Regions from separate parts of the Sutcliffiella sp. NC1 genome, predicted to be linked through region 1. Evidence: riboswitches for the same ligand, from Rfam matches in the RefSeq annotation. Region 1 holds a riboswitch; each other region holds the start of a gene.
What was found. Region 1 has a riboswitch for S-adenosylmethionine ahead of mtnW (2,3-diketo-5-methylthiopentyl-1-phosphate enolase). Riboswitches for the same ligand answer to the same signal wherever they lie in the genome.

Region 1 (11,401 bases):
GAAGGGGAGGGAACGCTCAACATACTCTCGTGAAAATCAAATGACTGAACGCGAAGAGAAACGAACTAACATACTACTAGCCTATTTTCAGAATTGCCCCAAAGGTTTTTTAAAAATGTATACTATAAAAATAAAAAAGCATTGCAACAATAACGCTACAATGCTTTTAACATAGTATTAATAATAACTAGGTTTCCGATCTTCGAATATCGGTATTTGCTTCCGAACCTTCTCCACTTTTTCTAAATCAATGTCACTAACAACGATTGCTTCGTCTTCCAAACCTTCCGCTAAAACTTCCCCCCATGGGTCGATAATCATTGAATGGCCAGCAAATACGTTATTAGGGTCCTTCCCAACACGGTTAGCTGCAACTACATAGCATTGATTTTCAATAGCTCTAGCAATTAATAAAGCTCTCCAATGCTCGAGCCGTGATAATGGCCATTCCGCAACGACGAAAACCACTTTTGCGCCTCCCGTTGTATGGGTACGAATCCACTCAGGAAAGCGAATATCGTAACAAATAACTCCAGCGCAAGTTTCCCCATCTAGTTGAAATAATCCATCATTTTTTCCTGGTTGTAAGTATAGATGCTCATACATTAACTGAAACAAATGTAGCTTACTATATTCACCTACAATATCGCCTTCGTCGTTTACAGTGTACATGGTGTTATATGTACCTTTAGATGTATTTTTAGCAACGGAACCACCGACAATATGAACATTATGTTTTTTTGCTAACATTTGAAGTGTTTTTTTAGTAGTGTCACCGTTATTGTCACCAATTTCGTCTAACCGGGTTAAATCGTACCCTGTCGTCCATAACTCTGGTAATACGATAATTTTAGGGCTATATTTCTGTACAGTTTCCATAATCAATTTTTCTACTTTTTTAACATTTTCTTGCGGTGAACCGAACGTTATATCAAACTGAATACAAGCTACTTTCCATGACATATAAAAGTCCCCCTTTATTAGCCTTCGTCGTTTTCTGCTACCTGCATCTAATTTACAATTTATTATTCATTGTGTATAGCCCATTACAGAAAATTTCAAAAAACTCTTTACATTTTGCTTTTAACATTATATGATTTGTCACTAGTATTTCAACATTTTTTTAAGAAGGTGTACAAATGAAAAACTTTAAACAATCAAAATTGTTACAAACGTTACCAAAACAATTTTTTGCATCCCTTGTTGAAAAGAGCGGAAAAGTAGTTGCATTAGGTCATGATGTCATTAACTTAGGACAAGGAAATCCGGATCAGCCAACACCGCAACATATTGTACAATCGATGCAAAATGCGGTATTGAAACCACAACATCATAAATATGCCCCATTTCGAGGCCATGATTTTTTAAAAGAGGCGGTTGCAGCATTTTATAAACGAGAATACGATGTAGTGTTAGATCCAGCAACAGAAATAGCTGTTCTTTTTGGCGGAAAAGCTGGATTAGTAGAGCTGCCCGTTTGTTTGCTTAATGAAGGTGACACCGTTTTAGTCCCTGATCCAGGCTATCCAGATTATTTGTCTGGAGTTGCGCTAGCAAAGGCAAACATGGAAGTAATGCCACTTGAAGAGAAAAATAATTTTCTACCAAACTATCAAAATATCTCAGAATCTGTGCTGAAAGATGCAAAGTTAATGTTTTTAAACTATCCGAATAATCCTACAGGTGCTATGGCAACAGCTGCTTTTTTTGAAGAAACATTAGAGCTAGCAAATAAAAATAATATTTGTGTCGTTCATGATTTTGCATATGGCGCTATCGGCTTTGAGGGGAATCGTCCAATTAGTTTTCTACAAACTGCTGGTGCTAAAAATGTTGGCGTAGAAATATATACCTTATCAAAAACATATAATATGGCAGGGTGGAGAGTCGGTTTTGCCGTTGGGAATGCTAGTGTAATTGAAGCGATCAATTTACTTCAAGACCATCTATATGTGAGCCTTTTTAGTAGTATACAAGAAGCTGCTGCAACTGCGCTTTTAGACTCTCAACATTGTGTAGATGAATTAGTGGAAATGTATGAGGAGAGACGTAACGTTCTCGTAAACGGATTGAAAGAAATTGGTTGGGACGTTAATGCCCCACAAGGATCCTTTTTCGCATGGTTAAAAGTCCCTAATGGCTATACTTCTGAAAGCTTTTCTGATTACTTATTAGAAAATGCTCATATTGTCGTTGCACCAGGAATTGGCTTTGGATCATACGGTGAAGGTTATGTGAGAGTAGGGCTATTAACAAGTACAGAAAGATTACAAGAAGCGGTTGATCGAATTAAAAAATTGCAATTATTTTCTTAATCACTGTTGACAAAAAAGATTACCAATGTCATAATCTCAACTAGATTTTCTATTTTTGTAATAGTAAAAAAATGAATATATTACGTTTTCTTATCAAGAGCAGGTGGAGGGACTAGCCCGATGAAACCCGGCAACCGACTTATTTTTAAGCACGGTGCTAAATCTTGCAGCTTTTTTAGCTGGGAGATAAGAGGATGTTAGGATACCTAACCTCTTCTTATTGGAAGAGGTTTTTATTTTGTATTTAATTCATTTTAAAGAGGTACAACAGCACAGTAATTTTTACAAAAGGGTGTGGAATAGATGAGTGAAGTAATTGCTACATACTTAGTTCATGATGCGAAGGGGAATCTAGAAAGAAAAGCAGAAGGGATTGCCCTTGGACTAACAGTTGGTTCTTGGACAGATTTACCAAAAGTAGACCAGGATCAGTTAAAAAAACATAAAGGTCGAGTAGTACATGTTGAATATCTGCCAGAGGACGAAAAGGTTAACAGATATTTCGGTGAGAAGAGAACAAAAGGACTTATCAAAATTGCTTATCCATCACTTAATTTTTCTAATGACATTCCTGCCATTATCACTACAGTTTTTGGGAAGCTTTCTCTTGATGGAGAAATTAAATTACTTGATTTACAGTTTAGTGATGAACTAAAAAGAAGTTTTCCAGGACCGAAATTTGGTATTCAAGGTATTCGAGAAAAAACAGGTGTGTGGGAGCGTCCGTTTGTAATGAGTATTTTTAAAGGAGTATTAGGGCGTGATCTCGCCTTTTTACGAGACCAATTAAAAGAGCAAGCGTTAGGCGGAGTGGATTTTGTAAAAGACGATGAAATATTATTTGAAAATGAATTAACACCGTTTGAAAATAGAATAATTGCCGGTAAGGAAGTACTTCAAAATGTGTACGAACAAACAGGGCATCGTACGCTTTACGCGGTGAACATTACTGGTAGAACATATGAGTTAAGGGATAAGGCGAAAAGAGCGGTAGAACTTGGAGCTGACATGTTATTATTTAACGTTTTCTCCTATGGACTAGATTGTTTACAAAGTCTCGCAGAAGATAAAGATATCAAAATACCAATAATGGCCCATCCTGCATTTAGTGGTGCTTTAACACCTTCACCAGTTTACGGGGTTTCGTATGAGCTATTATTAGGTAAATTACTACGATATGCTGGGGCAGATTTTTCCCTTTTCCCTTCTCCTTATGGAAGTGTAGCGCTAAAAAAAGAGGCAACATTAAAAATTGCAAAAGAGTTAACGAAAGAGGATCTTGTAAAAGCAAGCTTACCTGTCCCATCTGCTGGTATTCATCCTGGTTTAGTGCCGTTATTAATAAATGATTTTGGTCAAGAGTCAGTTATTAATGCTGGAGGCGGAGTACATGGGCACCCTGATGGAGCCGCTGGTGGTGCTAAAGCATTCCGTCAAGCTGTAGACGCCGTACTGGAAGGGAAAACGTTAGGAGAGGCAGCTGCAGAAAAAGAGGAATTACAGAAAGCATTACAGCTTTGGGGTGAAAAATAAGATGACAACTTTAAAAAGACAACCTGTTATTTTTTGTGATTTTGATGGAACTGTAACGAAGTCAGATAACATTATTGCAGCGATGAAGCAATTTGCACCTGATGAATGGGTTTCATTAAAGGATCAAGTGTTATCTCAACAAATTAGTATACAAGATGGAGTAGGGGAAATGTTTGCTTTACTTTCATCCAGTAAGAGGGAAGAGATTACTAACTTTATTGTGCAACAAGCGAAAATACGCGAAGGGTTCGACCGCTTCATTGCTTACGTAAAAGAGCAAGAGATCCCACTATATATTGTTTCTGGTGGAATCGACTTTTTCGTCAAGCCGTTATTAAAAGGACGGATTGAAGAGGAATATATCTATTGCAATAGAGCTGATTTTTCAAACGAGAATATTACTATAACTTGGCCACATAGTTGTGATGAACAATGTGATAACGATTGCGGCTGCTGCAAACCTTCCATCATTCGAAAAATTGCAAACGATACTTCATACAAAGTGGTTATTGGTGACTCCATCACTGATCTACAAGCAGCTAAATTAGCAGATAAAGTGATTGCGAGAGATTTTTTAATAGAAAAATGCGAAGAAAATAAACTCGCTTATGAATCGTTCGAAACGTTCGATGATGTCATTTCCATACTACAACGACTGGAGGTTACGGTATGAGTCGTTATTTGCAAAAGTGGAATGAACTAGCGGATGTAAAGGATGAGTTTGCCGAAAGAGATTGGTTTCCAGGAACAAGTGGAAATTTGTCTATTAAAGTTTCAACAAACCCTCTAACATTCTTCGTAACAGCAAGCGGAAAAGATAAGCGAAAACGAACAGCAGAGGATTTTTTGCTAGTAGATAATACAGGCGCACCCGCTGAAGAAACAAAATTAAAACCTTCAGCTGAAACGCAATTGCATGTTGAAGTTTATAACAGAACTAATGCAGGAGCGGTATTTCACGTCCATACGATTGATAATAACGTTATATCGGAAATTTATAAAGAAGATGGAAAAATTACTTTTAAAGGGCAAGAAATTATTAAAGCTTTAGGTTATTGGGAAGAAGATGCAGAGGTTTCTATTCCAATTATAAAAAATGATGCACATATTCCTACCCTTTCTCAACAGTTCTCTAAATACATTCATGGAGACAAAGGAGCGGTCCTTATATTAAACCATGGAATCACCGTTTGGGGAGAAACGGCTTTTGAAGCAAAAAAATATTTAGAAGCTTGGGAGTTTTTGTTTTCTTACCATCTAAAATTGCTAGCTTTGCAAAATGTTCAAAAACAGTATCCAGTTATGCCAATTGCTTAACTAGAACTGAAAAATATATAAAATTATTGAGGAGGAAATATAATGGCACAAATTCGTTTACATGCAACTAATGAAAGAATTGAAAATGAGGAAAAAGTAGTAGCATTTTTAGAAAAGAATGAAGTAATTTACGAGAAATGGGACATTACAAAATTACCATCTAACTTAAAAGAAAAATATGCACTAACAGATGAGGAAAAAGAAGAAATTTTAGCTGTATTTGGAGAAGAAATTGCTGACATTTCAGAGCGTCGAGGTTATAAATCTAGTGATGTTATTTCTTTGTCTGATTCTACACCAAACTTAGATCAGTTATTAACCAATTTCCAACAGGAACATCATCATACAGATGATGAAGTTCGTTTTATCGTAAGCGGTCACGGGATTTTTGTAATTCAAGATAATGAAGGAAACTTCTTCGATGTTGAATTGCAGCCAGGTGATTTAATTTCAGTACCAGAAAATGTACGACACTACTTTACTTTAATGGAAGATCGTAAAGTAGTTGCTGTTCGCATCTTTGTTACAACAGAAGGTTGGGTTCCAATTTACGAAAAAGAAGAAGTTAATAGTAATTAATTAGAAGTATATACGACTTGTTAATTAGCCTGAAAACCGATTAGGCGAAGCTAGACGTAAAAATTAGCAAAAACGCAAAGGGATCCATACCTTTTGCGTTTTTTTTGTTATGAATCAAAACTTTAGGGAATATATATAAAAGTCCAAGTATTGATGTTGTTGATAGAGTTTAGTAAGCGGTGAGAAATTGAAAATACTGTCAAATAATGTCCATATATAACGTTAAAAAACTGCTTACAACCGTTTGGATTAACTGTATAGTTGGAAGTGTAAGGGAACGAAAGAACATTAAGCTTTACATGCAAATGAATCTATTGTTAGAACATTGTGAATTTTCTTTACGTTTTTCCGCCCTTATGGTATTTTAAAGGTATGAAGTAGAAAATTTTCTATTGGATGAAGCCAAGGGAGTGATAGTGATGAAAGTTCGTTATAATTTTGTTTCTAAATTTGATGTTCAATATTGTGAACCGACTTTTACTGTGAAAGAAGCTTATGAAAAAGTGAAAGAATCTGGGTACCGTTGCATACCAGTTTTATCAAATAACGGGCGTAAATTTAGTGGTTTTATTTACAAAGTGCATTTACTAGATTATTTATATGAGCAAAAAGGGAAAGAAAATGATCCTATTACGTCCCTCGTTCAAAATGAAGATGCATTTATTTATGAAGAAGACTCATTCTTTAAAGCGTTCTTCACAATAAAAAGATTACCTTTTATTGCTGTTTTAAATGAAAAGGAAGAATTTCTCGGTATACTTACACATGCAAATGTGATGGATGTGTTGGCTGACTCGTTCGGAATGAAAACTGGCGGTCATACGCTTACAATAGCTACAATTGAACATAAAGGGGCTATTAAAGATTTAGTTACATTGTTAAAAGAAGTGAACATTGACGGTATGCTCACACTAGACAATGGTGAGAAATATTTACGTAGAATTATTGTAAACTTACCTGCGGAATTAACGAAAGCCGAAGTACAAAGGTTAGTAAAGAAAATAGAAGAAAAAGAATTTCGTGTTACACATGTAGATGAAATAGATATAGAATAATCATATGAAAAAAAGGTTGCCAATTATTTGGCAACCTTTTTCGATATATTTAATACGGATTTAATATTTCTTTATCAACTAATAGTTCAGAGAGTGTTACTGTTTCAGCTTTTTTCTTTACCATTGGAATGTACTGCTTTAATACAGAAGCTGTTTTATCCCCAGCAACTCCAACATGCCCAATAGCAATTATTGTTTCTTTTTTGTCGATATCTTTTAACAGTTTGTTTGCTTGTCTTTCGATATGTTGAATACTATATATTTCATCAAAGAAGAGCTCATTTTCTAAATAGGGGACACCAAGTTCAGATGCAACTTCCGCAACGACGCTCTTTCCACTCGTTTTACTATCTAAATAGTATAAACCTCGTTCTTTACAAATAGTTAGTATTATTCTCATAATATGTTCATTTGAAGTTACCTTCGATCCCATATGATTATTGATTCCGACAGCATGAGGAACTGCATCAATCGCATCGTTCACTCTTTTTATTATTTCTTCATCAGAGAGATCTGTTGTAATAGCACCAGGTCCTAACCAGCTTCTTTTACCTTTCACGGGCTCCATTGGCAAATGAAGAATAACTTCGTGACCGAGCTCATGTGCCATAATCGCATCCTCTTCAGTTGTAGGTAAAAATGGCATAACAGCAACTGTTAAATGTACTGGTAAGTTTAATATTTGTTTTGTACCTTTCATGTTATTACCAAAATCATCAATAACAATAGCGACTCGTTTATCTATTTCTTCACCGTTTACAAATTGACTACTTAAAAAAGAGGTAAATAAAAAGCAAATAGTTAGAAGAAACATCTTATATTTCATAACAATTCTCCTGTCGACAAAAAGTGATGTTTGTATATATATCAACAAAAATTTTATTTTTATTGTGTGGACTTTTCGCATAAAGATACAAGATGTACAAAAAAACTTCATAAATATTTTGTCTAATATTGCGATTGTGTTTACTTATGTTGAATTTTTTGTAATAATGCGATAGGAGAGTTTGGGGATGAAAGGGAGAGAGTAAAATTGACTCAGGACAAAAACATGGATTGTTTACTAGTTGAAATAAATAAACAGAGAGAATCCATGATAACTGTTGCTAACAAAACAGGTATAGAAAGTGAACAAACGATAAAATGCAGCCAGCATTTAGATCAATTAATATATGAATACCAAAAGAGACAAGTAAAAGAGAAAAGACAAAAAACTAGCTACTATTTACGATGAAAAACACCGATTTTCAACCGGTGTTAAAAAATTTGAATTAAGAAAATCATAAATAATACTCCAATGATAAACGTATAGGTAGATAACCTTTCGTTTCCATCACCATGACTTTCAGGAATTAACTCCTTGTAAATAATAAACAACATTGCCCCGGCTGCAAAAGCTAAACCGTAAGGAACTAACCATGAAACAGAAGTGGTTAAATAGAATCCTAGAAAAGCCATCGGAATTTCTACAGCGCCAGTTAATGTTGCGACAACTAATGCCTTCCACCTTTGAATACGCTGCTGAATTAAAAACAGTGCTACTAATAGCCCTTCTGGTGCGTTTTGTAATCCAATTGCAAGCGCAATTAAGTTTCCAGTCCCTTCTGAATCTGATGCATAACTAACACCAACAGACAAGCCTTCCGGAATATTGTGTAGCGTAATTGCTGCTATAATTAACATAGCTTTTTGATCGAATTTAATCCCGCTTTTATTATGCTCTAAATCAATATGAGGAATGAATTTTTCAAGTAAATTTAAAACGTAAACACCTAATAAAACCCCAACTATTACTTGAACAATCCCACCGTATTGTAACGCTTCTGGAATTAAGCTCATCATCGCAGCTGCCATCATAATACCAGCAGTAAATGCTAGCATCATATCCCTAGAACGATGAGATATGCTTTTCGGTAATAATAAAATAAGAAGTGCACCAAGCCCAGTTGACAATGCAGCTAAAGTGCTACCTATAAGTGCTTCAATCATGTATTACTTCCTTTCCATCCTTGTTAGGGAAACAATATGAACTTTTTATCTTCTATAAGGAGGCGACTTACTTATATAAATATATTCTAATGTAAAGCGGCTATGCTCATTATATACTTCTCACAGACAAACATAAAGTTGAAGATATTATAGCAAAATAGGAACAAGTAAAAAAACAATTATTATTCGACAAATGTTAACAGTGAGTTATGTAAGCGTTTTTAATTATATATCAATGTAATGGTTAACAATTTATTAAGAAATTGTAAAAAATACGAAAAAAGTGTAGCGTTATTTCGACAATACAGGGTATAATTCTATTTGTGTGAAAAATTAAATTACATAGGGGGAAAAATCACATGAAAAAATTACTAACTGTAATGTTAGTGGCGATTTTAGCAGTTGCTCTAGCTGCATGTGGAACTTCTAACAATGGCAACAACGCTGGAACAAACAATGCAGGCACAAACAATGGTGCTGGTTCTGGGGAAGAAGCGGGTACGGAAAAACCTGATAAACTTATTATGGGATTTGTACCATCTACTGAATCTGACAAAATTGCAGACACGGTTGAGCCTTTAGCTGAAAGATTATCTGAAATTCTTGGTGTTGAAGTCGAAGGATCCGTTATGACAAACTACACAGCTTTAGTTGAAGCGATGGGTAGTGGAAAAGTACATATCGGATTTGTACCAACATTCGCTTACATCCAAGCTAATGAGCGTTATGATATCGAAGTTATTTTAAAATCTATTCGTAACGGTTCATCTTCTTACAAGGCGCAATATTTAGTTCGTGCTGATTCTGGAATCGAATCATTCGCAGATTTAGAAGGTAAAATTTGGGCGTTTGGTGATATTACGTCTACAAGTGGATTTTTATTCCCAGCAGTACAATTAATGCAAGAATTTGATATTGATTCTACAGATGCATTACAACAAGACTTTTTCGCACAAACAGTTGCTGTAGGTTCTCATGACAATGCTGCTTTAACAGTTTTAGATGGAGATGCTGACGTTGCAACAACTTTTGACGATGTTCGAGATGTATTAGAAGCTGACTATCCAGAGGTAAAAGAAGAGCTAGTAGTATTAGGATATACTGATCCTATTCCTAACGATACTATTTCTGTTATTCCTTCTTTAGATCCTGCATTTGTTGAAGAAATCAAACAAGCTTTCTTAAGCTTCAATGATGATGAAGAAATGATTGAAATTATGAATGATGTTTACCGTTGGACTGGTATTGATGAAGCATCTGACGAAGAATATGACATCGTTCGTGACGTTGCAAGACTAACAGGTTACGAAGGTTAATAACTTCTGTTTAGGTAAGGTTGGGGGGAAGCTTGCTTCCTCCTTTTTTCTTGGATTTTTAGAAAGTTCTTTCAATCCAAAAAACTTTAAGCGAGACAATGGCAAACGATTGTATAAATGGTTTAAAGGAAAGTTATTATTGGGCGCCACAATCCAACGGTTCATATACTCACTAAAGATTTTATGTTTAGTAGAACTTTTATGTATCGTTAAGATGATGGCGCTCATTTCATAACTGTTGATGTTCTAATGATATTTCCAACATGGAGGGGTACGTAATAAAATGATAGAGTTTAAAGATATATCACTTGTATATCCGAATGGTACGCAAGGGTTAAAAGACATTAATGTAAAAATCAATGAGGGTGAATTCGTTGTAATTGTCGGATTATCTGGTGCTGGTAAATCTACATTTATTAGAAGTATAAATCGACTCGTTACTCCAACAGATGGAGAGCTTATAGTTGACGGAGAAAATATTTTAACATATAACGGTAGAGACTTAAGAAGGCTTCGTACAAAAATAGGTATGATATTCCAGAACTACAATTTAGTAAAACGTTCTTCTGTTATGAAAAATGTTATCGCAGGAAGATTAGGACACACTGGTACGTTAAGAAGTATCTTTAACTTATATTCCAAAGAAGATATTGGATTAGCGTACGAGAGTTTAAAACGTGTAAACATTGAAGAAAAAATATATAATCGTGCGGATGAACTAAGTGGTGGTCAGCAGCAACGTGTAAGTATTGCACGTGTGTTAACACAAAAGCCGAAATATTTACTAGCGGACGAGCCGGTATCAAGTTTAGACCCTCCGACAGCTCATCAAGTTATGACCTATTTAAAACAAATCAATAAAGAAGACAATATTACAACAATAGTTAACCTCCACTTTATTGATATGGCGATGGAATTTGCGGATCGTATTATCGGTATGAGAGCAGGAGAAGTGGTGTTCGATGGGCCTGCATCAACTGTGACAGAGAAGACGTTCGAAGAGATTTACGGCCGTGCCATTCGTGAGGATGACATGGTGGGAGGTCAAGATTAATGATGAATGAGAAACAAATGAAGGAGAAAGTGCAACCTAAAAGTATTACTTCTCCAGATTTGAAGCGAAAAACAACATTAGTCTTCATCGTTGTAGCTGCTCTATATTTATATAGTACTTACAAAACTGAATCTACATTGCCTGAGTTTATAAAAAGTTTCCCAAGAATGATTGAAATGTTTGGAGGCTTCTTTCCTCCAAATTTAGAATATGTAAGTAGGGTTATTCCGGCATTGGTTGAAA
Region 2 (11,401 bases), 1.8 Mb from region 1:
GTTGCTTTCTTTCTACCCCATATTGTTAACAATAGGTCTTGGAGCTGCATTTTTGTAAAAGCATCTAACGCACTGAACGGTTCGTCTAACAACAGTATTTCCGGTGAGGTGATGAGGGCTCTTGCGATGGCAACCCGTTGAGCCATGCCTCCAGATAATTCCTTCGGGTAGTGATGCTCAAACCCTTTTAAACCGACTTGCGCTAGTAGATTCATCGCCTCGTTTGTTTTACAATTCTTTTTCCCTTTCATACCAAAGACTACGTTCTCTAATACAGTTAACCATGGCATTAGTCTCGGTTCTTGAAACATAAACCCGATATTTTCATTGTTATCTCTCGCTTCTTTTTCATGAATAGAAATATTGCCTGTATACCCTTTATCAAGGCCAGATATCGTACGAAGAAGAGTACTTTTTCCACATCCGCTCGTTCCGAGTAAGCCGACAATTTCTCCACTATTAGCCGTAAAACTTACATCCGTAAAAGCAACATTTCCATTATCAAATTTTCTACTACTATTTTTGACTGATAAAAGCACGCCTTCACCCCCTATTGGTTCGTTAAACTATCTTGCCAATGTAACGCTTTCTTTTCCACGCCCTTTAACAATGCGTCCGATATTTTCCCAATTAAAGCAAATAAGATAATACTTGCAATGATAAGATCGGGAGAACTCATATTTTGACCAAATACTAATAAGTAGCCAAGACCACTACTTGCACCCATTAACTCGGCCGCAACGACAAACATCCAACCTAGACCTAATCCGCTTCTTAAACCAACTAAAAATGAAGGAAGTGATGCAGGCAAAATTATATTTTTAATTAATTGGTAAGTAGTAAATCCATATATTTTCCCCACTTCAATTAACTTACGATCTACCCCTTTAATCCCACTAACAATATTTAAATACACCGGAAAAAACACTCCAACGGCTATTAATGTAATTTTGGAAGTCTCTCCTATGCTCAACCATAAAATAAATAGTGGAACCCAGGCTAATGATGGGATGGAGCGAAATGCTTGAAGGATTGGGTCGAGCAATTGCTCCGCTAGTTTATAAAAGCCGACTATCGCTCCAAGCAAAATTGCAAATACCGCTCCAAGCAAAAAGCCCGCAAAAACTCTTGTTAACGTAATGCCAATATGTCCCCATAAACTCCCATCCTGAATCATTGACACTATCTTTTGAATAATTAAGGAAGGAGCTGGAAGTAAATGAGGAGGAAAAACTCCTACTCTACTCAATACCTCCCAAGCGATTACTAGTGAAATAGGAAGAACGCTACCAATAAAAACAGACTTAGAAGCTTGAAGAATTCGTTGAATAGGAAACCGTACTCTAAAAGTCGAACGAAGTGGCTTTACATAATTACTTCCTGATTGTTGTGCCATTATTCATCCTCCAATTTAATGACATTTGTAGCAAATGTGGATTGAATGAGTTCGGTCGCCAATTTTTCAACGTTAACGTTCGAGTCAATAATTCCACTAGTCTGTAAAACTTTTCCCGCTTCAATAAGAGCCTTCACTTGAACCTCACTAGGAATTGGATTAGAAAAATCATTTCTTGATAGTTGTAGTTTGGCAACCGCAGCGTCTAACTGGGCTTGCTCTGCTAGAATCTTAGCCGCTTCTTCTGGATTTTCGATTGTCCAAGCTCTCGCCTGTTCGTAAAGCTCAATTACTTTTTCCACATGTTCTGGATAGTTTTTGGCAAAATCCGTACGTACGTTTAGCGTTCCATACGTATTAAATTCTGTATTCCGATATATATAACTTGTTCCATTCTTCACTTCAAGTACTGCCATATGTGGATCTAACCCTGCCCAAGCACTTACTTGACCAGATACTAACGCAGACGCCCCGTCTCCATGCTGCAAATTGACGATCTCAACGTCTGTCGGCTTTAATCCAGCGTCAGCTAGTGAACGAAGTAAGAAAATATGTGGATCTGTTCCTAACGTTGCAGCAACCTTTTTCCCTTTTAAGTCAGAGACTGATGTTAGCTCGGTCTCACCTTGTGTAACGAGCGCCGTCCATTCTGGTTTCGAATAAATATAAACGGACTCAATCGGAGCATTGTTTGCTTTTGCAATAAGTGCAGCTGCACCCGCCGTTGAACCAAAATCAATACTATTACTATTTAAAAATTCTAGCGCTTTATTGCTACCAAGACTTTGAACCCACTCCACTTCAATGCCTTCATCTTTTAGGTCCTCTTCTAACCATCCAAATTCTTTTAAAACTAAACTCGTTGGTGAATAAAAAGCATAATCAAGCCTAATTTTCTCTAACTTCTTCTCTCCAGTTGCCGTTTGACCACAAGCGCTAAGTAAACCGATGGAAATACTCAGTATTATAGCTAGAAATATCCCATTCTTTCTTGTTTTCATTATTTAATCCCTCTTTCCTTATTTTTTTGGTCGGATGAAGAACTTGACTTTCCTTTTGTCACCTGGCTAACTAGTGTCAGTTTCTTTTCTTCCTATAACTTTCACCACCTTCTTTACTAACCTGCCTTACATAGCGACTTATTTAAACAATAAAAAACCCACTTCATAAGAAGAGGGTTTTAAATATCATCCATCTCTTCTTATCTGCCAGAGTAAATACTCTGCAGGAATTGGCACCGTGTTTTCTCTAAAAAAGAAAATCGGTTGCCGGGTTTCATAGGGCCAGTCCCTCCACCACTCTTGATAAGAAATACTTTATTCAATTAACGCATTGTCGCTATGTTTAATTAAGTTAATACGAATATAACACAGCCAAATTTACCCTGTCAAACAATTAATAAAATATTTCAAATTTTCAAAGTTATGGACATAGGGACAGGTCCCTTGTCCACACATATATTGGAAATTTATTATTCTAGCATGATAAAAACACTTATGCTAGAGCCAATCTTAATCCTCTGATTTCCCTATGAGAGCACCAATCTGACATTAATCGTCAGAAGTAGTTAGACCTATATGGTTCTTACTATATGTCATCTTAGAGAAAAAAATGCTATTTCACTATTTTTTGTAGGCAAAAAAACTCCTTCTCCTTTATAGGAAAAAGAGCTTCGCGACATGGTGGACGTGGGATAATTGTAGGCATTTACGAAAGTCGTCTCCAACCTATTCCCCCGCCCATATTTTCCATTTTCTGTGTGGACGTGGGACCTGTCCCTCCGTCCACGGTGTCTGTCCCGTTGTCCACACATTATTTTTTACCTTTTTTTATTTATATATAATTCTCCTAATTGGTAAATGTACTTTCTCATCTCTTGGTAGTCTGTAGATTGTCTCCATTCGCTTAAGCTTTTCTCGTCGTTTTCTAGTACAAATTGGATGACCTCTTGTAGAGTTTGAACGTATTGTTCCTTCCCTTTGCTTTCTTGCTGCATATCTTTTAAGAGTGATTCCCAGTCTGTGCTCGTTTCGTAAATATTTTCTTCTGGATAGTTTTTAGCTACTTCTAATGCTTTTGCAAACTGGTTATTGTCTAGTAGTTCTAGTGCAATCCAGTTACCTACGTACATATTGTAGTTATCCTTGTTCATTGCTTCCTGAAACACGCTTCTAGCTTCTTCATACTTTCCAAGTGTCATTAAAACCGTTCCGTGAATGGAAAGTTCAAAAGCATCTTCTCCGCCATTTGAAACAGCCTCGTACTTTTCGTACCATTTCATATATTCGCCCCAATTACCAACGCGATAATATTGGCGAACTACTTCAAAAATAATATGTGGATCTTTTGTTTTTTCCGCTAGTTCGATTAAATATTTACCTTCCTTTTTCACTTCCGCTAACCTATACAACATCCGTAAACTATGAAGGTCATCTGGGTTGCTCGCATAGCTTTTTTCATACGTTTCATATGCTTCTTCCCACTTCGAATCTAACAATTGCTCATCTGCTTCTGTTAGCTCTCGGTCCTGCAAGTAAAAGAACGGTAAGTTTCCGATCCTTTCTTCATCTAATCTGTAGCCGCTACTTCTAGTAATAAATTCCCCATCTTCTCTAAAGGCATCTACTGACCAGAGAATACGAATATTTGGATTCGATAAGGCAAGGATTGAACGCGGATCTGTTGGATGATCTGGATCTTCGTAATATGTTCCAATTGTTCGATTGTATAATTCTTCTGTTGAAATCGTAATCGTTTCCCCTTGAATATCCCCCTTTAACGAGCCGCTCATTATACTACCTTCGTCAAAGGAATATCCGATATTTAATTGGTAATAGTCAGCTCCCTCCACTCTATCCCAACGAAAAGTTATCTCGTCTGTTGTAATTTTCTCGTCGTTTATAGGTGACTGGACTTCAATTAACGGATTCAAGGTCATATCATAACTCGTATGCTCGCCGTTTTTTACGTGCACCCACGTTTCTTTCCGATTTCCGACTGCCCATCCATCAACTTGTTCTAGTTGTAACCCTAAAAACAGTTGATAGCGCCCTGGCATAACTTGTGGAAATTGATAGTTTCCATCACTATCTGTATATACTTGATAAAGTTCATCTTTGAACCGCATTCCGTACCCTGCATTATGTTCCGTTCTTAATATAACGACGGCACCCGCAACAGGGCTACCATCAGAGCGCGCTATTTTACCCGCAATAGAGCCAACAACGAGCTCTCCATTATCAAAACTTTTTTTAAGGGAAGCCTCTAATGTACGAAGCTCATCCCCAGGATTATATGCTTCAAAACCATCCTCTATATCTTCTTCTAGTCCTGCTACCATTTCATCGGACTGACGAATTCGATCTGAAAGTTTCGATAATGCCACTTCATACTTTCCTTCGGCTATATATGCCTTCGCCTCTAATTTCGCTAGCTCTCCTAACATATAATTGTTAGTTTCTATTTTACCTTCTAACAACTTGATGAATTGCTCCACTTCATCAAGCGGGCGAAACGTCACATACCATTTAAGCTGCTCCAAATACACTTCATCGAGGTAATAGCTTTCACTCACTTTGTTTAGCGTATCATTTATTAGTTGCTCTGACTTCTCTTCATTTCCGACTCTAATATAGTATTCAATAACTAGTTTCGCAGCTTCCGTATAGTATCCATCAATCGGGGCTTCCTCTAAATAAAATTGTAAATAATGCATTCTTTCTTCCTCAGACAGCTTTTCGCCTTCGTAACCGTAGTTAACTTGGTACATATGTGGACCAACGAGCACATCATATCCTGTGTTAGAATATTCCATCACATAGTTTCGGATAAGCGCTAGTTTTGACCCTTTAAAAATTTCCGCTTCGTCCAGTAAATAAACGACCTGACTTTTCTCTACTGGTTTTCCGTTTCTAATTTTATAATCAGTAATTACGTATTCTATTTGAGGCTTAATGAAAATAAACAACAACGGCGTCACTGTCAAGAATACTACTATTGTTATTAACAGATGCTTTACCTTCAATTTAATCTTCATCGATTTTCAGCCTCCCTTCTAACTCGTCTTCCCAGTAATAGCTTCCAGCAATTTCAATCATTTTTCTCTCTGACACGTTACTATTTTTAACGATTCCGTAGCTCAGTGGAAGGGCGATTAGCATGATAGCAAGAGATACAGGAATGATGTTTATTTCTATATCTTTATTTAATAATAGGTCCATCTTCTCTCGAAAACTTTTTTTCTCTATTTTTAAAAGAACTTGATTTTGTCTAGTAAATGTCACATCGTTTAGCTCTTCATCAAGTTTCTTTTTCATCAACACTTTCTCTCTACCCATGTTCATAGCCTCCTTTTAATAAGTTTTCCTTTAATAGAACACGGCCTCTTTTCAACCTAGACTTCACCGTGTTTTCTTTCATTTTCAGCAACTCGGCAATTTCGTTCGTTTTCAATTCGTTATAATAAAATAGGACGATTATTTCTTTATACTTGTAGGATAAGTTTTGAATTTCTTTGTAAATCAGCTTGTTATCCATTACATTTAGTAGCTTTTGTTCCAGTTCGTCTGTTGGCGAACCTTTACTCATTAGTGGGGTAGAATCAAAAGTTAATAATACATTTTTAAAGCTCCATTTTCTCATATGTGACCTGGCCAGGTTCATAATAATGGAAGTGAGCCAGCTCTTTATTTTGTCATTATCATGCAGCTGATCGATTCTTTTATATGCTAGAACGTATGTATCTTGAACAAGTTCCTCCGATAATTGGCGGTCTTTAACTAACAAGTACGCGGTTCGTGTTAAATAATCTCCATACAATTGCATTAACTCCACTAATGCTGATTCCTCACCAGCTCGTAACCGATCCACAACATTCAACACGGCTCACCTCCTCTTTCTTTTTGATTCTACTATGTAGATGACGGCTAAAGGGGAAAAGTTGCATTTTTTTTTACATATTTTTATTACTCCGAAAATGTTAGTTTAGGTCCTTTAATAAGGGATAGTTAAAATAATGTGAGAAGTTCCGTCTCCATAACAAACAAAAAAGCATGAAAACGTTTAGTTCTCATGCCTTAAGCATTCTAGTTATATACCATACGTATTCCCACCATTGACCGTAATGGTTTGACCTGTTATAAACTTTGATTGATTGGATGCTAAAAACAATACGGTTGAAGCAATGTCACTAGGCAGTCCCACTCTTCTTAATGGAACATTTTTAGCATATCCACTTGCATCTATTCCCTCATGCCGCTCGACTGGCACAAATCCTGGATTTAACATGTTAACAGTAATTCCAAACGGGCCTAACTCACTTGCCCATGAGCGAGTCATCCCAAGTTGAGCAGATTTTGCAGTAACATAAGATGAAAAATTAGGATTGCCTAACGTTATTACTTCACTACCTATATTAATAATACGCCCTTCTCCTTTTTCCTTCATTCCAGGTAATACTGCTTTAAGTAGAAACAAAGGTGCTTTGACAAAAAAGTTTAATTGGTCCAAATAATCTTCCCACGTGATTTCCTCTAATGATAACTCCGGTTGTGGTCCTGTAGCATTATTGACAAGGATGTCTATCGTTCCCCCAAGTTTTTCTTTCACCTCTACCACCAGTTGTTTCACAGCTTCTTCATTTGTTATGTCACTTTGAATAGCAATCGCCTTTCCACCTGCATCCATAATAATTTGAACAGTTTCTTCCGCTGCCGTAGTATTATGTGCATAGTTAACAATAACTGTTGCTCCTGCTTCTGCTAGTATAGTTGAAATACCTTTTCCTAAACCTCTTGAACCACCAGTAACTAAAGCAATCTTCCCCTGTAAAATCGTCATATAATAACTCCTTATTTCAATTCCACTGCAATTTTTTGTACTTTCCCTTTACGAATGGAAACAGCTAGCTCTCCAACTACCTTGCTATCTTCTACCTTTTTCTTCGTTCCATCTATTAGCTCGAGTTCCATTGATGTCGGTGAAACACCATCTCCCCCGTACGTATTACCCTTGTTCTTGTTTACATATGTTACTTCGGTATGACCAAGAAACGTGAACGTTACTTCACCATTTTCATCAAATAACCAGTTTGGTAATGTTGGAGACAAGTGACAAACTAATTCACCGTTTTGAACAAAAAACGGCTTTTCTCCAACCATCATTACAAACCACATGTTCATGAACTCAATAGTGGATCCACTTAAACGCGAAACGAAGCCACGACCGTGTAGTGCTGGATTCGGATTAGCACTACTTGCGATGAAGGAGGAGTTTTCTAATGGACTCCTTCCATACACCGCTGGGTCTAAAAACGGAATAAGCGCGGTCTTCATATCTTCAAAAAATTCATCTATTAATCCAGCTTTCAACGTTGCTAATAAATACTTATATTCCATGTGTAAAAAAATCGATTCGTTTTCTAACCATCCTGGAGTAAACGACTTCGCTCGTCCAAGCTCTAAAGGCTCCTCCGCTATACTCATTGATGTTTTATACATTTGAAGCTTTTCATCATAAATGTTAGAAGCTTTAACGATATCGTACAGCTCTTTTGCCCTTGCCTGATCGTCTGTTGTTTTTAACTGTTTCACAACACCTTCTAAAAACGGAGTAACAGCAGTTGGTTTCCATTCAATTGAAGAAAGGTCAAACTCTTCTCCGATTTCTACTTTCGGCTCAAAGTAAAAATAAGTTGGAATAAGCGGGTCACGATATGACTCTACTCGTTTGATCCCTTGTTCTACACGTCCCAATAATTTTGTTGCGTAATCTTTTACTTCATCTAGTGAGTAAACAACCTCTTCTCCACTAATTCCATGATATATTGCTTCACGATAGTTTTCTCTTAACGTAGAGATGCTGTTCCAGTAACGTTGCTCACTCTCCTCTGAATGACAATCAACTAACTGCACTTCTTCTATCGCTTGACGTAAAAATGTATCCACCTCTATTGGTAAAGAAATTTTTTCTGTTCCACTCACATTTACATGAAATAACAAATCTAACAACCTTTTTAACTCAAATAGTTCGGAAGTGCTTGCTCCTATCATTCCTGGTAGACCGTTTAAGGAATCATTCCATCCCGGCTTATCACCATCCATCTCAATACCAAGTCCGAACGGAGCCATCGTAGAAACCTTTACTAATCCTAAGATAAATAGTTTAGAGTATAAACTTGTATAATACGTTTCTCCGTCTCCGTACTGACCTTTAATCCATAACACTCCATCATTAGCACGCGCTTTTTCTAGCTTCCGTTTTATCTTTTCTACTGCATCGTACTGCCTTACCTTCCCATTTCGTTCAACATATTTCTCTTTCCTAGTCTTCACTCGTACAGGACTTTCGAAAAACTTATACTCTTTTTGCAAGAAAAACGGTTGTTCCTTATCAGGGTATATAGACAAATAACTGTCTATTAAATCAAGGTTATAAGTCCAGTGATCCATCCAATACCCTTCTCCAAATTCTGCTTGTTGCTCTTCCGATGATGCTAACAATACGTCCGTTAAAAATTGTTCAAACGACGTTGTCAACTCCAGTCCTTCTTCATCTACGAAATGCTTTAGTTCACCTGGTGTAAAACTGTTTTTGAAAAAATGAGAAAGTAATTCTTTACTCGTTTCATCTTGTACATACGATTCGTGTGAAAATGCATCCATTAACTGAAAACGTACACCCTTTACAGACAATGGATTATAACCGTCCAATTGGATTAAATTCATAAATTGCTGAACGTTAAAATTCTCCACTTTAGGTTCAAAAAACACATCACAACGACGATTTTGGTTAATATCTCGATAGTTCCCGTTACCTTGTGAATAGTAGGTAGGACTAATGGAAAAGAAATTATAATCCCTTTCTAGGTCTCCATGCTTCCTAGAGAATAAGTAATATATTTTTTTCTGTTTTCCATTTTCAAATACATGAGGGAAGCCACCACGTAATCCATTATCCAGGAAGCTCTGTTGTGCATAGGCATCAAACAATGGCATTCCTGTCCGAGTCTTTATTTTATTCGTAATCGCATGAGTAATCGTTCTTGCTCGCTCTTTTTTTTCCTCTAGCATCGAGATCGATAGTATATCTTTTACAGAAGACTTTACAATTTCTTCATTTTTCGCATGACCAATTACAGTATAAAATTCAAAAGTTTCACGAGGAGCTAGTTTTACCGCTCCTGCTGAAAAACCGGCTGATACTTTATTCGTTGATTGTTGAGGCTGTTGTAAAAGTTCATGTACAGATTGCTGTAAAAACAAACGAGGTACTCGTAATGACGTATCTGTTCCGAATATAATATCTCTATCAACAATTGGTTTTATCATTTGATCACCATGTTGTTGGCTTCGAGAAAAACTAACATAAAAATTACCTTGATGAATTTCTCTAACCTCCGAAGAATCTTCAATGCTTCCTCTTAATCGATAAAAAGGAATTTTCTCATCTACATATACGACATCAAACCAACTTTTTATCGTATTACCTAACTCTTTATAAGCCCCATTCGGAACGCCACATGGGAATAGTGCAGGTAGTCCATCGAGTATCTCAATCTCTCTCTTTTTATCAGTAAGGTTCGTTACTGTTACGTGACGAACTAGTCCTGCAAAAGCTTCCTCTGGTAAAATAAAATATTCAACATTCAGCTTTAACCCTATGTCGGCGTGTACATATTCTAATTCGAGGACATTTTCAGAAATTGTCATCTTTTCATGAATAGAAGAACCGATGGATGATTGTGCAGAAAACGGCTCCAGAAATGTTACCTTTCCGTCTTCCTCTATCACCTTCAAAAATGTTCGGAAGCCTTGCTGTGGAACGTGCTGATATGATTTATCTGCCGGCATAAACTCCATCATCGCATGATTTTTATCACCGATTCCAAAACTAGCAATCCCTTGCCCTCTGTTCACATAAAAAACCCACATTGGAATTCCATTAACACCAGCAATCCCAGGTAAAAAACTAGAAAAAGGTGCTAACTCCTGATAATTTTCCATTTCAAACGTACTTTTACTAGTCAACTCGTACATCTTATCACCCTCTTTTTAAAATAAAAGCTGTGTTAGACTCAATTTATTACTTTATGAAAAAGTTACGAAACCGCTTTCGTAAACAATGAAAAAATAAAAGTATCGTAGACCAATATATTTATATTGGTCTACAAGAATCTCTCTGAACAAGTGAGACCGGAATCTTCACGGACATAAACTGCTTCTTTTTATTATTCATTTGATCAATCAACATATTTGCTGCTGTTTTCCCAATCAACTTCGTATCTTGCCGAATGGTTGTTAGGGCGGGAGTAATATAACGAGCCATTTGTATATCATCAAAACCTATAATAGAAATATCTTCTGGAACGTTTAAACCATTCTCCTTAATCGCATCGATCGCTGCAATTGCCATCAAGTCCCCAGCTACATAAACAGCTGTCGGTCGATCCTTCTGTTTTATAAGCTTTTCCATCGCTTTTTTTCCACCATCATACGTAAAGTAACCGCCATCTACTACATATCCTTTAGGAACGGAAAGTCCGTGCTTTTCCATCGCCTGCGTAAATCCCTTCAGACGTTGAACACCAACGTACAATTCCTCGCTACCAGCAATATGTGCTATTTTTCTATGTCCTAATGAATACAAATAGCCGACTGCTAGTTCACTGCCATGGAGGTTATCGCTAAATACTACACTTACTCCCCTAGTATCTAAATCAATAACGACTGATGGAATATCCGATTCCATTAGTTTTTCTATATCTGGAGTATTCAACGTGGAACAAACGACAACTACCCCATCTACTCCTCGGTACATAAAATGATCTAAATATGGCTTTGACTCTTTTCCAATTTTACTGGAAGCGAAAAGAAGGTCATATCCTTCTTTCTCAGCGTTTTTCTTAAAGCTTTCAATCACTGCGTTAAAGAAAGGATGCTCCATGCCAATTCCGGAGTCCTCGACGAATACGACTCCAATCGTCCATGATTTTTTTGTTGATAATGT
Region 3 (9,521 bases), 390 kb from region 1:
TTAGTGACTTAATGGCTTTTCAACTTCATAAAAAAACTTGTATGGGTCCTAGGACGCTATCCTTGCACCCCGATTACTCATCGGGACGACATTCCTGTTCGCTTGTTCAACCTATCTACGATACCTTTTTCACTGTATCTACGCTTGGTTGGTTTTTGAACTTTGGAAAGCCGATAAGGATAGCGATTACTCCGCAAATTCCTACTAAAATTGGATAGAAGGAGTATGGTACTAGGCTTACAGGTGAAATGGCAGCTAATCCTGCTGCTGCTAATATTTGACCACCATACGGGATAATGCCTTGGAATGCACATGAGAATAAATCTAGTAAGCTCGCTGATTTACGTGGTTCTATATCATATTGATCCGCAATGTTTTTCGCAAGCGGTCCTGTAATCATAATGGATATTGTATTATTCGTTGTTGCCACATCTGTAATACCTACTAAACTAGCGATCCCAAACTCTGCACCTTTTTTGGTTTTAATTTTACTAGTAACAAAATGAAGGAGATAATCAATTCCACCATTATGTTTAATAATACCAACCACACCACCAATTAAAAGGGCTACAATCGCTAAGTCTTCCATACTAATAAGCCCATTTCCAACCGATTGTAGATACCCGAAGAAATCGAATGCACCTGTCGAGAGCCCAATAATTCCAGCAAACACGATACCACCTAGTAATACGATAATAACATTCAGACCTGCGATTGCTGCACCAAGAACTGCTAAATACGGAAGCACCTTTACAATTTCATATGTATACTCCCCATCAATGTTAGCACTATTACCCGAAGTAAGAATGAATAGAATAATGGCTGTAATGATTGCACCAGGTAATACAATGAAAAAGTTTACTTTGAACTTATCACTCATTTTTGTTTTCTGGGTTCTAACAGCAGCAATCGTTGTATCAGAAATCATTGATAGGTTATCGCCAAACATCGCCCCACCAACAACTGTTGCCATTGCGAGTGCCATTGAGATATCGGTTTGCTCTGCAATCCCAATTCCAATTGGTGCTAACGCCACTACCGTTCCCATAGACGTTCCCATAGAAATCGAAATAAAGCACCCAATTATAAATAATCCTACTAGTAGAAAATTCTGTGGTAAAAAGGAGAGACCTAAATTAACAGTGGATGCAACTGCACCCATTTCTCTTGCTACTCCTGCAAAAGCACCAGCTAAAATAAAGATAATACACATTAAAATAATGTTGGAGTCGCCTGCACCTTTACAAAAGATCTCGATTTTTTTAGCAAAGCTTTCCTTACGATTCATAACTAATGCGATAACTGCAGCAACAAGTATTGCAACATTCAATGGCAATACGGAAAAGTCCTTTGCAAATACACCTACTCCAATAAAAAGGAGTACAAAAACAAATAATGGTAAAAGGGCATACAAGCTACCCTTATTAACGTTTTCCTCTGACATAATGATTTCATCCTCTCATTTTTCGCTACGATAAAATTAAATTTAATTCAAGTGTAAAAATTCTTTTATCTAGAGAGCTTTCTTAAGACATTGTCATACCCCCAGTGACATTCACACCTTGCCCCGTCATATAATCCGAAAACCTTGAAGTCAGGAAGATCACGACATTTGCCACATCTTCGGGTTTTGCAGTTCGGCCAAGTGGTACTTGAGAAATATCCTCCATTTCAATTGCGTGTGCATTCAAACCTCTTAATTGTCCACCGATGACTCGTTCACTTCGCTTCATGTCTGTTTCGACAATGCCCGGACAAACGGCATTCACATTAATTGCATGCTTTGCTAATTCAAGTGCCATCACCTTTGTAAAGCCCATTACAGCATGTTTGGATGCAACATAGCTTCCCATTAATCTGTACCCATTTTTACCAGCCTGAGAAGCGATGTTGATGATTTTTCCGCCTTGACCTTGTTTGATGAGATACTGAGCAACAGCCTGGCTCCAAAGGTAGACACTTTTTGCATTCACATCAAGCACCCGATCCCAGTCCTCTTCCTTTATGTCTACAACATAATCCATCGAGGAAATCCCTGCGTTGTTGACTAGAATATCTAGTCTACCAAAGTGTTTTACAGTTTGATCAACGTATCCATTAACTATTGAACTTTCTGTAATATCTGCTTGAAAATACAATATTTTTTCATGTAGAGATTCAGGGGACGGGGCCAAATCGATTACAGCCACTTGTGCACCACATTCAAGTAATGCATTAACGATTGCTTTACCAATTCCCCTTGCTCCACCAGTCACAATCGCTACTTTTCCTGTCAAATCCATCACATACATTAAAATCCCCCACTTCTTTTTACCAACTAGTTCAATCATTTTAAGCAGATTGAACACGGAAAATTCTCCCGTTAAATGTTTCCCTAATTACACAAAAATGCCTCTCTAGATAGAGAGGCATTCATCATTAATAGTAGCTACGCCTCTCTTATCTTTCAAAACAAACGTTTTGCAGGATTTAGCACCTTTTCATGTGTCAACATGAACGGTTGCCGGGTTTCATCGGGCCAGTCCCTCCACCACTCTTGATAAGAGAATATACAAATATATTAAACTTAATTTTATTGTTCCTAGTTTAAATTATCATCCCTATAAATGTCAATTAAAAAATTCGCGGAACTCTTGTGGTCCATATGAAAGCCATTTGGGACATGGGGACAGGAAAGTCATCCACACATTTTTTGACATAACGGTTACCAAATGTGTGCACGATATTATTATCCCCTCGTTCCATCGGATTACAAAACTAACATTATTACTCATTTCATTAAAATTTCGTCGATTAGTAATACTTCTTCATATTCCTTAAAAGTTGAAAAATTATCATCCGTATATCTAATACCTCTTAAGATAAGTAATTTTCCCTTTACAAGTAATTTTGTAATTTGTATTCTACTAGAAAAATGGGTAATCTGAGTTAATTGCTGCTTTTCAATATCATAAATAAACACATTGCCCCCAATTCCAACAGTCCCGTCCCCATAACCTTTAATAAGTGCAATCGTCTTTTTATTAAGCCAAACAGCATATTTAGGAATGTTTCCATCTTTATCAGGAGAAATAACTTCTTTAATGTATCCACTTTCCATATCATACATATAAAGACTTCCTGATCTCTCCCATTCTAAAGGCGAAATATAAATTGCTTTCTTTTTGTCAGGAGATACTTCGGGTTTAGAAGGAAAGTCTTCTGTAATGATAGTACTCTCTCCACTTGGGTTAATTTGTATTAACTTCTCATTGACTTCATCATACATAAGTTGGTACATCATTCTTCACTCCCATTAGGTAGTAAACCACGAATTAAAATACTTTTGGTCTCTGGAATGTGATAAATTATCTCTTCAATTACTGAAAGAGGAAACAAGATTATTTTAAAAGGTTAACTTTTTTCTATACTATTTAGGAAATCTAATTGATTTGGTGTAGGATTAAGTGGTATTACTAATACCCAAAAATCCGGTTGATGCTGAGCCGCTGTTGATATTTCATTATATAATACGGTACTACTAGGCATTCTTTTCCATTTTTTACATTGAAATATCCATTTTCTATCATAACCTAGATTAAAAGGTAATTCCTCATATCTAGTGGCTGTAATATCTCGTCCTCTTCTCTATTTATTGCAATTTCTACTGTAACATAATAAATTTCTTTTAAATTAGAAGTCTACTCAAACAAACTCATCTGTTCCACTTCCCCTAATCGTTCCATTGCTACCGGTTCGTGGTCTTGGAAGTAAGCATGATGGAGCCATTTTTCTTTCGTCATGACTTTTTTTGATGAATCTGTAGATGCTCTCAATCTGCAACTATATATAATTGGGAAGTAGTCTTGAAGGAATTTACCCTCTGCATGTGCTGTTAGAGCGATAATTTGAAATCCTAATTGCTCTGCGATGAAGAAAACCGGACTCAAGACGTGGTCACTGGATGCTTTACCGAATGGGTTATCTAAAATGACTGCTCGGTGCCGCTTCATGTTCGATTGGATATGCTGTCTCTTTTCTGCTACATAATTTAAAATTCCAAGGAACAAAGTCATATTTTTACTCCATTTTTCTCCACCTGACCATACATTACTTTGCTCCCAAGAGTATGAGCGTGTCGTCACTTTATTGTCATTCGTTACTTTGCGACAACTAACCTTCATCACTTCATTATTCATAACGATTTGGAGTAATTGCTTGGACTGTAGCCACATTTCAATATCTTTTCGAATTTTTGCTGCGTCCTCTTCCCCTTGATCATTATAAAAACGATCTGACTCTAGCTGCTGAAGTATCCACTCAATATAGTCTAGGATTCTTGTTTTTCCAATTTCCTCGTCCCATTCAGGTATATTAAAGTTAAAAATCTGCTTCCAATCATTAACTATTTTCACTTTCGTTTTTTTCGGAATTTGCTTAAGCTCTTCTGTAAGTGTAAGCAAATGTGTATGAATTTGTGTGACGAACAATTGCATATCTTCATCACTTTGGCGAATATGTTCATTTGCATAAACTGTTACTCTTTCTATCCGTTGCAGCATATTTCTTTTGAATTCAAGAATATCATCATATGATTGTTTCACTTCAATACCTGTTAAAGCCATTTGACGGAGTTTTACATCTGAGATTTCTGTATTACAAAACTCTCTAAATTTACGTTTTGCTCGTGCAACTGTTTCTTTCTCATTTTCCACTGCTGCCTTGCCTAATCTCAATTGATCTGTTATTGCCTTTATGAATTTTTTTCGGCTATAGGTGAAGTCGTTCAATTCTTCGTCGTTTAATCGAACTGCTTCGACGTCAGGTGCATTAAAATGGTGTCCTTCTATAAAAAGATCCAGACTATACTTTGCTTCTTGTAATTCTTTTACTTGCTTTTCCATTCTAGCTTTCTCTTGATCGAGGAAAGATTTTCGTTCCTTTAAATGTTGTTGTTCCTGCAATAATTTACTTTGTAGCTTTTCTACGCCTTCTGCAAATTCCACTATCTCGTAGGAAGGGTAGTCTTTTTTAAATTGAAGTAGCCTATTACTCAATAGCCCAAGTTGCTTATCTTTTTCCGATGCTTTTTCCTGAACTTTACGATTGGCGTTTTCAAGCTCTACCTTCAAAGCTTCTATTTTCCCGAAAAGAATACTCATCCTTTGCTTACCGTCCCCAGGAAATAGCATGTCTTCATCTAAATTTTGCTGTTCTTTTAGTAAATCATTGATTTGGTCATTGTTGGACTGGAGAAATTCGAGCACACCTTCTCTTTTTGCAATCCACTCCCCTTTAGTTCGATTAATTTTTTCTAGAGAAAACTTTAAATCTTGGATTTTATCTAAAAGAACTTGCTTACTTTTACCTGTAAAAATCGGGGTGAAAGATTGAACAGATGGATATGCCTCTTCTCTTTTTAATAAAATTAACTCATTTCCCAATTGATTCTTTCGATCTTGAAGCTCTCTTTTTTGATTCTCGAAATCTTCGATGAGCCTCATACAATTCGTCAAATCTTTCTGTAAATGTTGAAGATTTTTTTCTGCAAGCTGCTTACGCTCGCTGTCTTCTTCAAGCTCGCGTTCATAATGTAAATAATCCATCGCTTTGGAAATTTTTTCCCCAAGCCCTTGTTTTTCATCCCGATAATTGTTGATAGTTGTTTGGAAAACAGTAATAGCAGATTGGTGCTCCGCAATAGTTGTTCTAACTTTTTGTATCATAATTGCTAGTTCTTGAAGAAGGTTTGATAGCTTGTTTTTTTCTTCTTCTAACGTAAAGATTTTCTTATACGGATTTACTTCTAGAAATTTTGTTAATTCATGTAGGCATTCTTCCCAAACTTTTATCTCTTGTTCTTTTAACTCTCTAATAGCGGTTGTTTCGAATGCACTTTTCTTTATTTCCTTTTTCCAATTAGTAAATGTGCTAAGTTCAATATTTTCTCCCCAATGGCTAGGAGAAACCCAATAGTTAGCAGACTCCTCCTGAACTTCAACTGCTTCTTCCGTAGTTATGACAACAATAGGGAACTGCAATTGATCGGATATGCTCCTTATTTTTCCTATTAAAGCTTCCTTCGATTTGTTTGTCGTTACTAAAGTAAGTGGCCATAATGGATATTGTTTATACTTTTCTCTATCCTTTTCGTTCATTGATTGTACGTATTCAACACCAGTGACAACATAATCAAATTGATTTTTCCAGCTTTGAACTTTTTCTTCTAAAAAAGCATCCCCGAAAAATTGATCTTGTCTATCATAATCATCCACATAACGGTAAGCGATTCGCTCGCGGTATAATAGTTGATCTCGTTCCTTTTTTCGCTTTGTTATTTCATCCTCTAACCTTGTCCTAATTGCTTCCTCTTGTAAATGAATTTTTTCGATTGATGCCCATTGGGGACGTAGGGAACTAAGCAGCTTTATCACATGTTTTTGTTCTTCTATAAATTGATCTAGTTGATAGTTTACATTATTTTGCTTATTTTCCACTCTAGATTTTTCAAGCTGATTCTCTTCTAGCTTCTTCGTTAATACCTTTATCTCTCCCATTTTTTCTTTTTCTTGCTTTATGAAAGAAATAATTTCGTCATCAAGATATTGTTGACGCTTCGTCCATTTTTCCATTTCCTCCTTCATATCTTCCTGTGTCGGATTGGCAAGAAGCTGATTCTTTAAACGTTGTAAATCGTTTGTTCTCGTTTCTATTTTACTTTGTAAACTAGAAATTAAATTTAGTGCATCTCTTTCCTTATGCTCTATTTCTTGCTTCCTTCCTATTTCCCCTTCTAGTTTATTTATTATAGGGTTTAGCTCTAATGAAACATTTTTCCGTTGGTTTTCTAATCGTTCTTCCTCTTCCATATAAAAACCGCGCAACTCTTGTCTTGCTATTTCAAGTTTTTCTTCAAAGTCATTTACTTCATCCGTTTGTTCAAACGAAGCAAGCTCCTCTTCTATATGCTTTAATGAATCTTGCTTTTCCTTACGCCTTGCTTTTAAGTCAGACAATTTCAAGGAAAAATATTCCCTTTTATTCGTATGGAGTTCTTCTTCCTTTTTATTTCGATCGCCTAACACTTCCTTTAACTCCTCTTCCAGGCGTTTTAACGTTAGTTCTTCTATTAAAATTTCATACGAGGCAGACTTTACTTGATAAAAAGTTTCGGAAGTATTCCATTCCTCTAGTTTCGTTAATACTTCGGCGTGTTCAACGGTGGCTTTCGTTTGTTGTTCTATTGTTACCGTCCATGTACCTTTCGTGCGCTGTTTAGCTTTTTCATATTCTTTTTCTCGTTGATGTAATTTTTCATAAACAGATACATACTCTTCCAGTTCGCTCTGAATTTGTTTATTTTCTTCCAATGTTTCTTTTAATTTTTTATAGTTTTTAAAACTCGTATGCTGCTTTTCAAATAAGTCAGCAAACATATTTTCTTCATGACCATTTATAGAACGTTCTACCGTTGGAATAAGGAGTCGATCAAATAATTGATTCGTCGTTTTACAGTCGTCAAAAAATGCCTCTACCCCACCTTCCGAGCTATTAATTTTCACGATACTTTCCCATTCGCTTGAAATAATGTGGTACTGTTCTTCGATAAACGTTTTATATTCTTTAATAGTAGGAAATGTACGTGCCATAAATGAACGTTCACGCATACCACTATAATAATCTAGCATTTCCCCACGATCGGCCGTTCTCTTTCCGTCTTTTCCACCACGAACGAAAGGAATACCTTCTATTCCGTGTGGATCATTCCCATCATATTCGTACACATATCGATAAGAGTCTAAACCGTTCTTCGTCATAAATAACGTTACGGCTGTCACAACGTACCGACGTGGTTGATCATTCATAATCCATTCAATTGCAATATGTGCAGGGGCGTTTTCAAGCTGGAGTGTATTTTTAATTTTCCGATCTGCTAAATCAACATGAGGTAAAATGGCCTGCAATGCCGTTTGAATGAGCACTGTTTTCCCGCCACCGTTTTCAAGTAAAATGGCACCGTTATGTCCTTCAAATAAAAAAAGCTCATCATTATATCTCTTATTACCTTCTTCGTAAACAACATTAGTTAATCTAATTTTACTAATGGCTGGCACGTTCATCCCTCCGATCAAATCCGTATATGAACTCCAATATTCCTTTGTTATATTCTATTTCCATGAAAAATCTCTGAATAATCGTTTTCGCCTTTTCCGTTAACGTTATTTCATCGTTTCCAATTTCCTGTATTAGTTGTTGAGAGAGTAAAAACCTTTTTACTGTATCGATAAAGCTTAGACGGCTTATCGTATTTCCGCTCTGTTTTTTAACTGTTTCTTTAATATCATCCATATCGTCCCATTTTTCGATAATCAATCTCCAATTATAGGAAAACTCTTTTTCTACTTCTTTTAACTCTTCCTCATCATGAGATTTTAATTGGTCAATTCGCTCTTGAATAAATCGAATCCACTCATCAAGTCGAATAAATTGTCTTGTCGGCTCATTACTTTGATACGTGTCGTAAAAGCTACCGAATAGAATAATTGTGGAAAAATAAAGTAAGTATATATCACCATTAGTGGAACTAGAGCGTAAAAAATTCTTTTTGATCCAGTCGTTGCTTACATGAAAAAAAGAGAGCTTCGTTTTAGGAACTAAGAAAAGTTGTTCACTTGTAGATATCACTACCGCATCTACTTCCTGGCTAAACATCTCAAGCAGTCCACGAATTTCATCATCTGCTCGGTATAGTTGCACTGCTTCACGATCTGCCACTCCATCTCTAGCAAGCTTTGTATATAATTGAAAGGCTTTAATGATTTTTTGTTCAGAGTAATTCATTTAATTCTCCTCCAAAGTTATCTCCATATCTTGAATAGAATAACGGGAATATCTATTTATGATTTCGTTTCCTTCTTGAATAACTAGTATTTTTGTCTCTAATAATGATATAGCATCTCCTAATAGTGTTTTTCCTTCTTCCTCGTCTAATTCTCCATTTACAATAGGAGATCGTTGATGTAAGATGATCCAAAAGTCATAAAAATAACGTTGTTCGTAAATAGAAGAAAGGCTATTCCTATCGAGATAATCCATAAATTGAGTGAGCGTTGAGATTTTTTCTTCCTCAAAAGCTAACAAATAATATTGCATAAGCTCTTTAAATTTTGCTTTCAACCAATTTCGATAAGGTAAATTCGGTTCCTCATCTAGAACGGAAAGAAAACTTTGTTCCACCTTTTCTTCACGTTCCTCTGATATGTTTTGTTCAGCAAAAACAGTTAATGGCGACCATTGAACGTTTTGCTCAACCTGTAAAAAAGGATGAAGAACGCCTTTCATCGCATCCATCGGTAATGGCGTAGATACGATTTTCGAAACAATGTCTTGATCGAAGTTAAATGACTGAATACCTGTATAGTAAAGGGATTCTTGTGCGGCTAATAACGTTGTATTTTTCATACTTAGTGTTTTATCTAGCAATCTAGAATGATCATAATGAACGGACTCTAATTCACCTGTTATTTTTACTATTAGCTCAT

Region 2: another riboswitch for S-adenosylmethionine. It lies ahead of O1A01_RS02225 (aliphatic sulfonate ABC transporter substrate-binding protein); the one in region 1 lies ahead of mtnW (2,3-diketo-5-methylthiopentyl-1-phosphate enolase).
Region 3: another riboswitch for S-adenosylmethionine. It lies ahead of O1A01_RS09525 (SDR family NAD(P)-dependent oxidoreductase); the one in region 1 lies ahead of mtnW (2,3-diketo-5-methylthiopentyl-1-phosphate enolase).

What each region holds. Positions count from the first base shown of each region.
Region 1 covers NZ_CP115153.1:2,254,454-2,265,854, forward strand. The annotation lists gene O1A01_RS11745 (carbon-nitrogen family hydrolase) at 178-963, opposite strand; gene O1A01_RS11750 (pyridoxal phosphate-dependent aminotransferase) at 1,140-2,315, shown strand; SAM riboswitch class I at 2,403-2,508, shown strand; gene mtnW (2,3-diketo-5-methylthiopentyl-1-phosphate enolase) at 2,619-3,848, shown strand; gene O1A01_RS11760 (2-hydroxy-3-keto-5-methylthiopentenyl-1-phosphate phosphatase) at 3,850-4,521, shown strand; gene O1A01_RS11765 (methylthioribulose 1-phosphate dehydratase) at 4,518-5,165, shown strand; gene O1A01_RS11770 (1,2-dihydroxy-3-keto-5-methylthiopentene dioxygenase) at 5,208-5,744, shown strand; gene cbpA (cyclic di-AMP binding protein CbpA) at 6,164-6,799, shown strand; gene O1A01_RS11780 (divergent polysaccharide deacetylase family protein) at 6,849-7,625, opposite strand; gene O1A01_RS11785 (aspartyl-phosphate phosphatase Spo0E family protein) at 7,833-8,033, shown strand; gene O1A01_RS11790 (ZIP family metal transporter) at 8,057-8,788, opposite strand; gene O1A01_RS11795 (phosphate/phosphite/phosphonate ABC transporter substrate-binding protein) at 9,148-10,104, shown strand; gene phnC (phosphonate ABC transporter ATP-binding protein) at 10,388-11,158, shown strand; gene phnE (phosphonate ABC transporter, permease protein PhnE) at 11,158-11,401, shown strand, end outside.
Region 2 covers NZ_CP115153.1:430,586-441,986, reverse strand. The annotation lists gene O1A01_RS02235 (ABC transporter ATP-binding protein) at 1-539, opposite strand, end outside; gene O1A01_RS02230 (ABC transporter permease) at 551-1,396, opposite strand; gene O1A01_RS02225 (aliphatic sulfonate ABC transporter substrate-binding protein) at 1,396-2,397, opposite strand; SAM riboswitch class I at 2,595-2,707, opposite strand; gene O1A01_RS02220 (carboxypeptidase regulatory-like domain-containing protein) at 3,216-5,432, opposite strand; gene O1A01_RS02215 (hypothetical protein) at 5,422-5,733, opposite strand; gene O1A01_RS02210 (RNA polymerase sigma factor) at 5,726-6,277, opposite strand; gene O1A01_RS02205 (SDR family NAD(P)-dependent oxidoreductase) at 6,485-7,234, opposite strand; gene O1A01_RS02200 (hypothetical protein) at 7,246-10,431, opposite strand; gene O1A01_RS02195 (LacI family DNA-binding transcriptional regulator) at 10,550-11,401, opposite strand, start outside.
Region 3 covers NZ_CP115153.1:1,865,822-1,875,342, reverse strand. The annotation lists gene O1A01_RS09530 (Na+/H+ antiporter NhaC family protein) at 116-1,444, opposite strand; gene O1A01_RS09525 (SDR family NAD(P)-dependent oxidoreductase) at 1,527-2,348, opposite strand; SAM riboswitch class I at 2,437-2,546, opposite strand; gene O1A01_RS09520 (DUF4652 domain-containing protein) at 2,771-3,283, opposite strand; gene O1A01_RS09515 (coiled-coil domain-containing protein) at 3,681-8,093, opposite strand; gene O1A01_RS09510 (DUF6063 family protein) at 8,080-8,820, opposite strand; gene O1A01_RS09505 (replicative DNA helicase) at 8,821-9,521, opposite strand, start outside.